Regions from separate parts of the Streptomyces sp. NPDC107562 genome, predicted to be linked through region 1. Evidence: riboswitches for the same ligand, from Rfam matches in the RefSeq annotation. Region 1 holds a riboswitch; the other holds the start of a gene.

What was found. Region 1 has a riboswitch for cyclic di-AMP ahead of ACZ7LV_RS23250 (transglycosylase SLT domain-containing protein). Riboswitches for the same ligand answer to the same signal wherever they lie in the genome.
Region 2: it holds a riboswitch for cyclic di-AMP, as region 1 does, so the genes downstream of both, ACZ7LV_RS32860 (transglycosylase family protein) here and ACZ7LV_RS23250 (transglycosylase SLT domain-containing protein) in region 1, are expected to answer to the same signal.

Annotation. Positions count from the first base shown of each region.
Region 1 covers NZ_JBVKBE010000008.1:250,270-255,157, forward strand. Annotated here, with positions in the region: gene ACZ7LV_RS23245 (CocE/NonD family hydrolase) at 1-1,622, shown strand, start outside; cyclic di-AMP (ydaO/yuaA leader) riboswitch at 1,904-2,081, shown strand; gene ACZ7LV_RS23250 (transglycosylase SLT domain-containing protein) at 2,085-2,567, shown strand; gene ACZ7LV_RS23255 (HAD family hydrolase) at 2,531-3,406, opposite strand; gene ACZ7LV_RS23260 (carboxymuconolactone decarboxylase family protein) at 3,472-3,933, opposite strand; gene fahA (fumarylacetoacetase) at 4,169-4,888, shown strand, end outside.
Region 2 covers NZ_JBVKBE010000016.1:100,217-105,104, forward strand. Annotated here, with positions in the region: gene ACZ7LV_RS32840 (Ppx/GppA phosphatase family protein) at 1-4, opposite strand, end outside; gene ACZ7LV_RS32845 (DUF501 domain-containing protein) at 1-534, opposite strand; gene ACZ7LV_RS32850 (FtsB family cell division protein) at 553-1,050, opposite strand; gene eno (phosphopyruvate hydratase) at 1,161-2,441, opposite strand; gene ACZ7LV_RS32860 (transglycosylase family protein) at 2,736-3,419, opposite strand; cyclic di-AMP (ydaO/yuaA leader) riboswitch at 3,423-3,602, opposite strand; gene ACZ7LV_RS32865 (transglycosylase family protein) at 3,808-4,884, opposite strand.

The sequences.
Region 1 (4,888 bases):
GATTCACCTCCCTGCGGATCGCGGCCCTCGCGCCCGGGCCGCTCAAGGCGGTCGTCAGCGTCTGCTCCCCGGACGACCGTTACGACAACGACGGGCACTACCTGGGAGGTTCCGTCCTGGCGGCGGACATGCACGCACGGGCGGCGACCCTGCTCGCCTTCGCCTGCCGGCCACCCGATCCGCGGTACGTCGGCGACGCCTGGCGGGACATGTGGCTGCGGCGCCTCGAAGAGGTCGAGCCCCTCATCCACACCTGGCTCGGCCACCAGGTGCGCGACGAGCACCGGCGGGCCGGCGGTGCCGTCGACGACTACGGCGCGGTCGAGGCCGCCGTGCTCGCGGTGGGCGGCTGGCACGACCCGTACCGCGACACCGTGCTCCGTCTGGTCGAGCGCCTTCCGGCCGACCGTGTGCGCGGCCTGATCGGGCCCTGGTCGCACCAGTACCCCGACCGCGACCTGCCGCCCGGCCCGGCGATCGGCTTCCTCCAGGAGACCCTGCGCTGGTGGGACCACTGGCTCAAGGGCAAGGACACCGGGGCCATGAGCGAACCCCTGCTGCGGTCGTACGTGATGGACGCGCATCCCCCGGCGCCCCGGTACGGGACGCTGCCCGGCCGCTGGACCGGTGAGCCCGCCTGGCCCTCCCCCCATGTGACGACGGTCACGTACGCCCTCCAGGGCGCGCCCGTACTCGTCCGGTCACCCCAGCACACGGGCGTCGACGCGGGGCGCTTCCTCCCGTTCGGCAGGGAGGCCGACCTGCCGCCGGACCAGCGGGAGGAGGACGCGCGCGGGGCGAGCTTCGACTTCGCGGTGGCGCGCGAGACCTGGGTACTGGGGCGGCCACGGGTGCGGCTGCGGCTGACCTCGCAGGTGCCGCGCGGGCAGGTGGTCGCGCGCGTGTGCGACGTGACACCGGACGGCTCCTCGACGCTGGTGACGCGGGGGGTGCTGAACCTGTCGGCGCGCGAGGGGCGGGGCCGGGCCGTGCCGTGGACCCCGGGGACCACCGAGGACGTCACCGTCGAGCTAGACGGCATCGGATACGCCTTCCCGCCCGGCCACCGCATCCGCCTCTCCCTCGCCTCCGCGTACTGGCCCTGGATCTGGCCCCAGCCGGACTCGGCGGCCGGCTTCACCGTGGATCCGGCCGGCAGCACTCTCGAACTGCCGGTACGCGCGCGTACCGCGGTCCCGTCCCCCACGTTCGAGGAACCGGAGCAGTCCGCACCCCTCGGCGCCGCCGAGGCGGCCACCCTCGACGAACCGCATCCCGAGCGCCTGGTGGTGCGGGACGTGGCCAAGGGCGAGTGGCGGCTGGAGGTCCGTCCGGACCACGGCGACCTGCGCGCGTACCCCGACGGGCTGGAGCTCACCGAGGACACGCTGGAGACGTACACGGTCCGTGAGGCCGATCCGCTGTCCGCCCGCACCCGCTCGGACCGGACGATCCGGCTGCACCGCCCGGAGCTCGCCTGGGACACGACGGTCCGCACGCGTGCGGAGATCACCTGCACCGCGGAGGAGTTTTTGACCTCAAATGAGGCGATTTGCACCTATGGCACCGAGGTGGTCTTTCATCGCACATGGGAGAAGCGCGTTCCACGGACCGCCGGTTGACTAGGACTTGGGCCTATTGCCCGATTTGCCATTCTTCTGCCCGCACGTGAGTTGGCTCACTCGGGCGTCTTCACGAGTCCCTTACACGACTGCCGCGATCCGCCTTTGCGCACGGCCGAGTTGACTCTTTTCGGCTGCAAAGGATCACGAGCGGTCAAGTCGCCTTTCGAAGATCAAATCCCGCGATAGGTGAAACGACCTCTTGTTTCGGACATGTGCTCTCGCATACGTTCCGGGCGAGTCGGGCGGAACGCCGAATCCTGCCGCCGCCCGCGCCACCCATGACGGACTCACTCACCGCACGGCAGGAGCGGGGGACCCAGGTAGGCCGCCGGACCGGACGCCGCACACCACGGCACACCGGAACGGCTCGGGGTGAAGTCGCACTCGCAAGAGGCGGCCGGGCAGCTCCCCGCCCGAACCCGACAGCTCACCTCGCAGGCGCCGGAGAGGACAGTCCCCATGACTGCAAACGGTCAGATCAGTCGTACCCGCACTGCCCGCATCGCCCGCAGGCTCGCCCTCGCAGGCACCGGCGCCGCCGTACTCGCCCTGCCGCTGATCGGCGCCACCAGCGCCTCCGCGGCCGCGCCCACGGCCATGCCCTCGACCGTCAAGTACTACACGAACAACCTCGACGGCTGGATCCGCCAGTCCCTCGACGTCATGGCGCAGAACGGCATTCCCGGGTCGTACAACGGCATCTACCGCAACATCATGCGCGAGTCGTCCGGCAACCCGAAGGCCATCAACAACTGGGACTCCAACGCCGCCAAGGGCACCCCGTCCAAGGGCCTGCTCCAGGTCATCGACCCCACCTTCGAGGCCTACCACGTGACCGGCACGGCGTACGACCCGTACGACCCGGTCGCCAACATCACCGCCGCCTGCAACTACGCGGCCGACCGCTACGGCTCCATCGACAACGTCTTCGGCCCGTACTGAGCCTCGGCCAGCAGCCGTTCGAGGACGACGGCGATGCCGTCGTCCTCGTTCGACAGGGTGATCTCGTCGGCCACCGCCTTGAGCTCGGGGTGGGCGTTGGCCATGGCCACGCCGTACGCGGCCCAGTCGAACATGGGGATGTCGTTGGGCATGTCCCCGAAGGCGATGGTCCGCTCCGGGCTCAGGCCCAGGTGCCGGGCCGCCAGCGCCAGCCCCGTCGCCTTGGTGATGCCGCACGGCTGAAGCTCGACCGTCCCCGGCCCCGACATGGTGACGGTCGCGAGCGAGCCGACCACCGCGCGGGCCACCGCCGCCAACTCGTCGTCCGACAGCGACGGATGGCGCAGCAGCACCTTGCTGATCGGCGCGCACCACAGGTCCTCGCGACGATCGATCCGCACCGCGGGCAGCGTGGGGTGCGGCATCAGATAGCCCGGCTCGATGAGGGTGAGCCCGTCGACGCCGTCCTGGTCGACGGCCGCGTACACCTGGCCGACCTCGGCCTCGATCTTGCCGAGCGCCGTCTCGGCCAGCTCCCGGTCCAGCGTGACGGACCACAGCAGACGATCCGCGCCGACGTCGTACAGCTGGGCGCCCTGGCCGCACACCGCGAGCCCGCCGCCGAGGATCTCCAGCAGCGGCCGTACCCGCGGCGCCGGCCGGCCGGTCACCACCAGATGCCGGGCCCCGGTCGCCGAGACCCGCGCGAGCGCGGCGAGCGAGCGGTCGGAGACCGTGTCGTCGCCGCGGAGCAGCGTTCCGTCCAGGTCAGTGGCGATGAGGGCGTAGTCGGTGCGCGCGTACTCGGTGCGCGCGGCATATGCGGTGGGTGCGGCCATGATCAGAGAATACGGACACCGGACCCCCACCGTTCATTCCCAACTACCTTCCCACTGTCCGCTTTTCACCCCCACGTGGTGCCCGCCGGCTCCTTGATCGTGGTGTTGACGCGGTTGAACAGGTTCGTCAGGGAGACGGCCAGGATCAGCGCCGACAGTTCCCTCTCGTCGAAGTGGTCGGCGACCTCGTCCCACAAGCCGTCCGGAACCGCCTCCTCGGACCGGTCCGCCAGCCGCGTCACGGTCTCCGCGAGGGTCAGCGCGGTGCGCTCGGCGTCGCTGTAGAAAGGCGCGTGCCGCCAGGCGGCGACCGAGGCGATGCGCTCCTCGCTTGCGCCCGCTTTACGCAGATTGTCCACATGTCCGTGGACGCAGGCGCCGCAGCCGTTGATCTGGCTGACCCGCAGCCCGACCAGTTCCGCGACCTCCCGGTCCAGCCCGCTCTCCCCGATGGCCTGGAGGAGCGCCCCGACGCCCTTCAGCGCGCCCGGGAGGACGTACGCCGGGTTCGTCATCCGTGCCTGCATGGTGGTGCCTCCTGTTGTCAGTGACCGGTGCGATCCTTGCCTTCACCGCACTGACGGATCGGGGGCGGTCGTTGTGACGGATCGACGGGACGGATCTTCTGTCCGGCGGCGCGCTACACCTTTCGGGACATTCGGAATCTTTCCGGCCTGTCGGACACTGCCCAAGACAGGTGCCGCCGCCGTAACGTGATCCGCGACCGCATGGACCGCGCGTACGAAAGTGAGGCAGCACCCCATGCCCCCCTTCGATGTCCCCGAGGGCGACCCCTTCGGTCCGCACAACCTTCCGTACGGCGTGTTCTCGCCCGCCGGGTCCGCCGAACGGACCGTGGGCGTCCGTCTCGGCGACCACGTCCTCGACGCCGGCGCGGCGGCACTGGCGCTCGGCTCCCCGTACGCCGAACTGCTGGCCCGCCCGACCCTGGGCCCGCTGCTCGCCGCGGGCCGCACGGCCTGGTCCGACGTCCGGCGCGCACTGACGGCCTGGGTCACCGTGCCGTCCCACCGCGAGTCCCTCGCGCCCCTGATGCACCCGCTGTCCTCGGTGACCCTGCACCTGCCCTTCGAGGTCGCGGACTACGTCGACTTCTACGCGTCCGAGAACCACGCACGCAACGTCGGCCAGATCTTCCGCCCCGACGCCGCGGACTCCCTGACGCCCAACTGGAAGCACCTGCCGATCGGTTACCACGGCCGCGCCGGCACCGTCGTCGTCTCCGGCACCGACGTCGTCCGCCCCAGCGGCCAGCGCAAGGCCCCGGCCGACGCCGAACCGGTCTTCGGCACGTCCGTCCGCCTGGACATCGAGGCCGAGGTCGGCTTCGTGGTCGGCGTCCCCTCGGCGATGGGCACGCCCGTGCCGCTGTCCGGCTTCCGCGACCACGTGTTCGGGCTGTGCCTCCTCAACGACTGGTCCGCCCGCGACATCCAGGCCTGGGAGTACGTCCCCCTCGGC
Region 2 (4,888 bases), on a different contig from region 1:
TCACTTGACGTCCTCCTCGTGCGCCGGGGTCACGCACGCGCCCTTGCGCCACCACTGCGGCAGCAGCGCCAGGGCCTCGTCACCGAGCGGGTTGACGCCCGGCCCGGCGGCCAGGCTGTGCGCGACGAGCACGTGCAGGCACTTCACCCGGTCAGGCATGCCGCCCGCGCTCGGGAAGTTCCTCAGCTCCTCGATCTCGTCCCGGCGCCGGACGTAGTCCTCGTGCGCGGCACGGTACGCGGCGGCCAGCTCCGGGTCGGTCTCCAGCCGGGCCGTCATCTTCTTCATCACGCCCTCGGCCTCCAGCGTGCCGATGGCCGACGAGGCCCGCGGGCACGTCAGGTAGTACAGCGTCGGGAAGGGCGTGCCGTCGGGCAGCCGGGGGGCCGTCTCCACGACGTCCGGCTGCCCGCACGGGCACCGGTGCGCGATCGCGCGCAGTCCGCGCGGCGGCCGCCCGAGCTGCTGCTTGAAGGCCTCGACGTCGGCGTCGGTGGGCTCGGTGCGCGGGGTGGGCGGCGGGGGCGTTTCCATACCTGTCTCTCTGTGCGTTCACCGGCCGGAGGCGTCCGGCCGGTGGTGGGCGGCGTCGGCCTTGTCGACCCCGTCCCAGACGTTCGCGTACCAGGGGCGGTCGGTCGTGCCCTGGTCGGTGCGCGACTGCCGGGCGGCGTCCGGGTCGATCACGACGTAGCCGGTCTCGCCCGGCATCACGTAGTGCAGCCGCTGCCGGATCTGCTGCTCCGCGTACGCGTCGTCCTGCCAGCGTGCCTTGAGGTCGCGCAGTTCCTCGACCCGCGCCTCGGCCTGCTGCCGCTGCTCCCGCAGGTCGGCGATCTCGGCCCGCTGGGCGACGTACTGCCTTATCGGGTAGGCGAGCGCGACGACGAGGGAGCAGACGACGAGGGCGAGCAGGGCGGCGCGGCCGGTGAGCCGGGAGCGGCGGGCCTGGCGGCGGGTCTGCGACCGGTAGACACGGGCCGCGGTCTGCTCGCCCAGCAACCTGAGCCTGGTCGCGGTGGAGAAACGGTCCCGTTCCTTCACGGCCATCTGGCTCTCGCCTCCCCATGCCTGCGTGGTGCACACGCGCGTACGTCCCCGCACACGGTACGGGACCGGGTGCGGGGACGTACGGACGACGCTTCCTACGAGGGCGTCGCTCAGCCCTTGAAGCGGGGGAAGGCGCTGCGGCCGGCGTACACCGCGGCGTCGTCGAGGATCTCCTCGATGCGCAGCAGCTGGTTGTACTTGGCCACGCGCTCGGAGCGGGCCGGGGCGCCGGTCTTGATCTGGCCGCAGTTGGTGGCGACGGCGAGGTCGGCGATGGTGACGTCCTCGGTCTCGCCGGAGCGGTGGGACATCATGCACTTGAAGCCGCTGCGCTGGGCCAGCTCGACGGCGTCCAGGGTCTCGGTCAGGGAGCCGATCTGGTTGACCTTGACGAGCAGGGCGTTGGCGGCCCCGTCCTCGATGCCGCGGGCCAGGCGCTCCGGGTTGGTGACGAACAGGTCGTCGCCGACGAGCTGGACCTTGTCACCGAGCTTCTCGGTGATGGTCTTCCAGCCCTCCCAGTCGTCCTCGAACAGCGGGTCCTCGATGGAGACCAGCGGGTACGCGTCGACGAGCTCCGCGTAGTACTCGGTCATCTCGGCGGCCGAGCGGTCCTTGCCCTCGAAGGTGTAGACGCCGTCCTTGTAGAACTCGGAGGCGGCGACGTCGAGGGCGAGGGCGATCTGCTCGCCGGGGGTGTAGCCGGCCTCCTTGATGGCCTCGAGGATGAGGTCGAGGGCCTCACGGTTGGAGCCGAGGTTCGGGGCGAAGCCGCCCTCGTCGCCGAGGCCGGTGGCCAGGCCCTTGCCCTTCAGCACCTTCTTGAGGGTGTGGTAGACCTCGGTGCCCCAGCGCAGGGCCTCGGAGAAGGACTCCGCGCCGATCGGGGCGATCATGAACTCCTGGATGTCCACGTTGGAGTCGGCGTGCGAGCCGCCGTTCAGGATGTTCATCATCGGCACCGGCAGCAGGTGCGCGTTGGGGCCGCCCAGGTAGCGGAAGAGCGGCAGGTCGCTGGCCTCGGAGGCGGCGTGCGCGACGGCGAGCGAGACGCCGAGGATGGCGTTGGCGCCGAGGGAGCCCTTGTTGTCGGTGGCGTCCAGGTCGAACATCGCCTGGTCGATCAGGCGCTGCTCGGTGGCGTCGTAGCCGACGAGCTCCGGGCCGATCTGCTCGATGACGGCCAGGACGGCCTTCTCGACGCCCTTGCCGAGGTAGCGGTTGGGGTCGCCGTCGCGGAGTTCGATGGCCTCGAAGGCGCCGGTGGAAGCGCCGGACGGAACGGCGGCACGACCCGTGCTGCCGTCGTCGAGGCCGACCTCGACCTCGACCGTGGGGTTGCCTCGGGAGTCCAGGATTTCCCGGGCTACGACGACGTCGATGGACGGCACGAGCATCTCCTTCGTGGATGTGACGCGATGGGCAGGACCGCGGCGGCTCTGCGAGACGAGCCTAACCGGCTCCGTGCGATCGGCCAGCCGGTCGCCCCTCTAGAGGACCGAACCGAGAGTAAATTGTTTCCGAACGAAACAAAGACGGGGGTGCACCGCACGGCGAGCGGCGCACGAAAAAGCCCCGCCCCGGTGCGTACGGGGGAAGACGCACCGGGGCGGGGAGCCCGTGGGGACGGGGGGTGACCCTCACGGGAGCCCGGGGGGCCTCCGGCGGGTCGGCGGCGGACCGTTCTACTTCAGGTGCAGCTGCTGACCCGGGAAGATGAGGTCGGCGTCCTCGACGATGTCCTTGTTCAGCTGGAACAGCTTCTCCCAGCCACCCTTGACGTCGTGGTCGGCGGCGATGGTGCTGAGGGTGTCACCCTCGACGACCTTGTACTCGCCGTCGCCCTTCTTCACCTTGTCGCCGGTCGGCGTGGTGACGGTCTCCTTCGCGGCCGGACGCTCCGCGGAACGCGAAGCCGGCTGCTCCTCGGTCGCGCGCGTCTCGGTGCCGGTGCTCTGCGACTCGTCGGCGGCGGCTCCGCCGCCGGTGTAGGTGGCGTTCGACAGGCCGGTGCCGCAGACCGGCCAGGCGCCCTTGCCCTGACCCGCGAGCACCTTCTCGGCGATCTGGATCTGCTGCTCCTTGGAGGCCTGGTCGGCCGTGCCGGCGAACTGCGTGCCGCCGTACGCGGCCCAGGTGGAGGCGGAGAACTGCAGACCGCCGTAGTAACCGTTGCCGGTGTTGATGGACCAGTTGCCACCGGACTCGCACTGGGCGACGGCGTCCCACTCGGAGGCCGTGGCGGCGGAGGCGCTGCCGGCCGCCATCAGCGGGGCGGCGACGGCGGCGGCGCCGGTGACGCCGACGGCGGCGATGGCGCGAACGGTCTTGGACGCACGACGGTGCTTGCCCTTGCTGGAAAACAGCATGGTTGATCCCCTCACCGACGCCTGCGAGGTGAGCTGTCGGGTTCGGGCCGGTTGAGTTGCCCGGCCACACCTCCCTGGGAGGCGTGGCTTCACCCCAAGCCGGTTCCGGCGCTGAGTCTCCTCAACTGCCGGGTCCGGCACCTACCTTGGGTCCCCCGCTCCTGCCTACGGCGCTTGACGCGACGACTGTTCCCGGAGGGCCGCTGGCAGGATTCGGCGTTGCGGCACCCGGGGCTCGTGGTGACGAGCGGTCACGACCGTAGACAGGCGATCGACGGAATTTCAAAGACGATCAGGGCTTCTGAGACTCATCCCACACTTTCACCAAATCGGACATTCGGCTCGAAGTGTGACGTGAACTCCCGCTGTTCCCGGGCCGTTTCCCGCCCTACCTGCCGACCGACTCCGCGCCGACATCCAGCGACTGACCGGGGACGATGTGGTCCGGGTCGCCACCGAGGGCGTCCTGGTTGACGACGTACAGCGAGGCCCATCCACCCTGCACGCCAAGGGAGTCGGCGATGCCCCAGAGGGTGTCGCCGTCCTGGACCGTGTACGCGTCGTCGAGGCCCGGACGCCCGGCGGCACCGTCCCGCGAGGCGTGCCGCCCCGAGGAGCCGCCGGCGCGCTCGCCGTCCTCGTCCGCACTGCCTCCCCGGTGCTTGCCGGAGCCGAGGAGGCCCGTGCCGGTGAGGTTCGAGGCGCTCGGGGTGCTCGAAGGCACGCCCGAGGGCGAGGAACTTGAGGGAGATTCGCCCGATTCGGGGGATTCGCTGGAACCGGTGGACTCGCCGGAGCCGGGCGAGGTCGAGCCCTCGGCACCCGGGGAGCTGGAGCCGCCGGACGGGGTGGATTCGCCGGATTCCGAAGGGTTCGCGGAGTTCGCGGGTGTGCGGGACTCCCCGGCACCGCGGGAGCTGCCGGACCCCTTGGCATCGCCGTCCCGGTCGGAGGCGCCGGAGGAGGCGCGACCGGACGAGTGGGACAATCCGAGCGAGTTGGACAGACCGCCCGTATCGCCGCTTCTCGTGTAGAGCGGCGTACTGGACGCGTCACCGACCACACCCGTGTCGACCGTGGCCGACTCGGAGTCCGCTTCCAGCCCCACCAGCGGGCCGCAGGTCGCCCAGGCGCCGACGCCCTGGTCCGCGAGGACCTTCTCGGCGACGGCGATCTGCTGCGAACGGCTGGCCAGGTCCGCGCTCGCGGCATAGGTGAGGCCGCCGTGCTTCTCCCAGTCCCGCTGGGAGAGTTGGAGTCCGCCGTAGGAGCCGTTGCCCGTGTCGGCGCTCCAGGAGCCGCCGGTCTCGCACTCGGCGACCCGGTCCCAGGTCGTCCCACTGGCCGCGCTCGCGCCGGTGGCGGCGAGGAGGGGGAGGGCGATGGCGGAGCCGGTCACGCCGGCCGCGACGACGAGTGCGGGCGCCTGACGGGGGCGACGGTGACGACCGTTCCCGGAGAGCATGCGG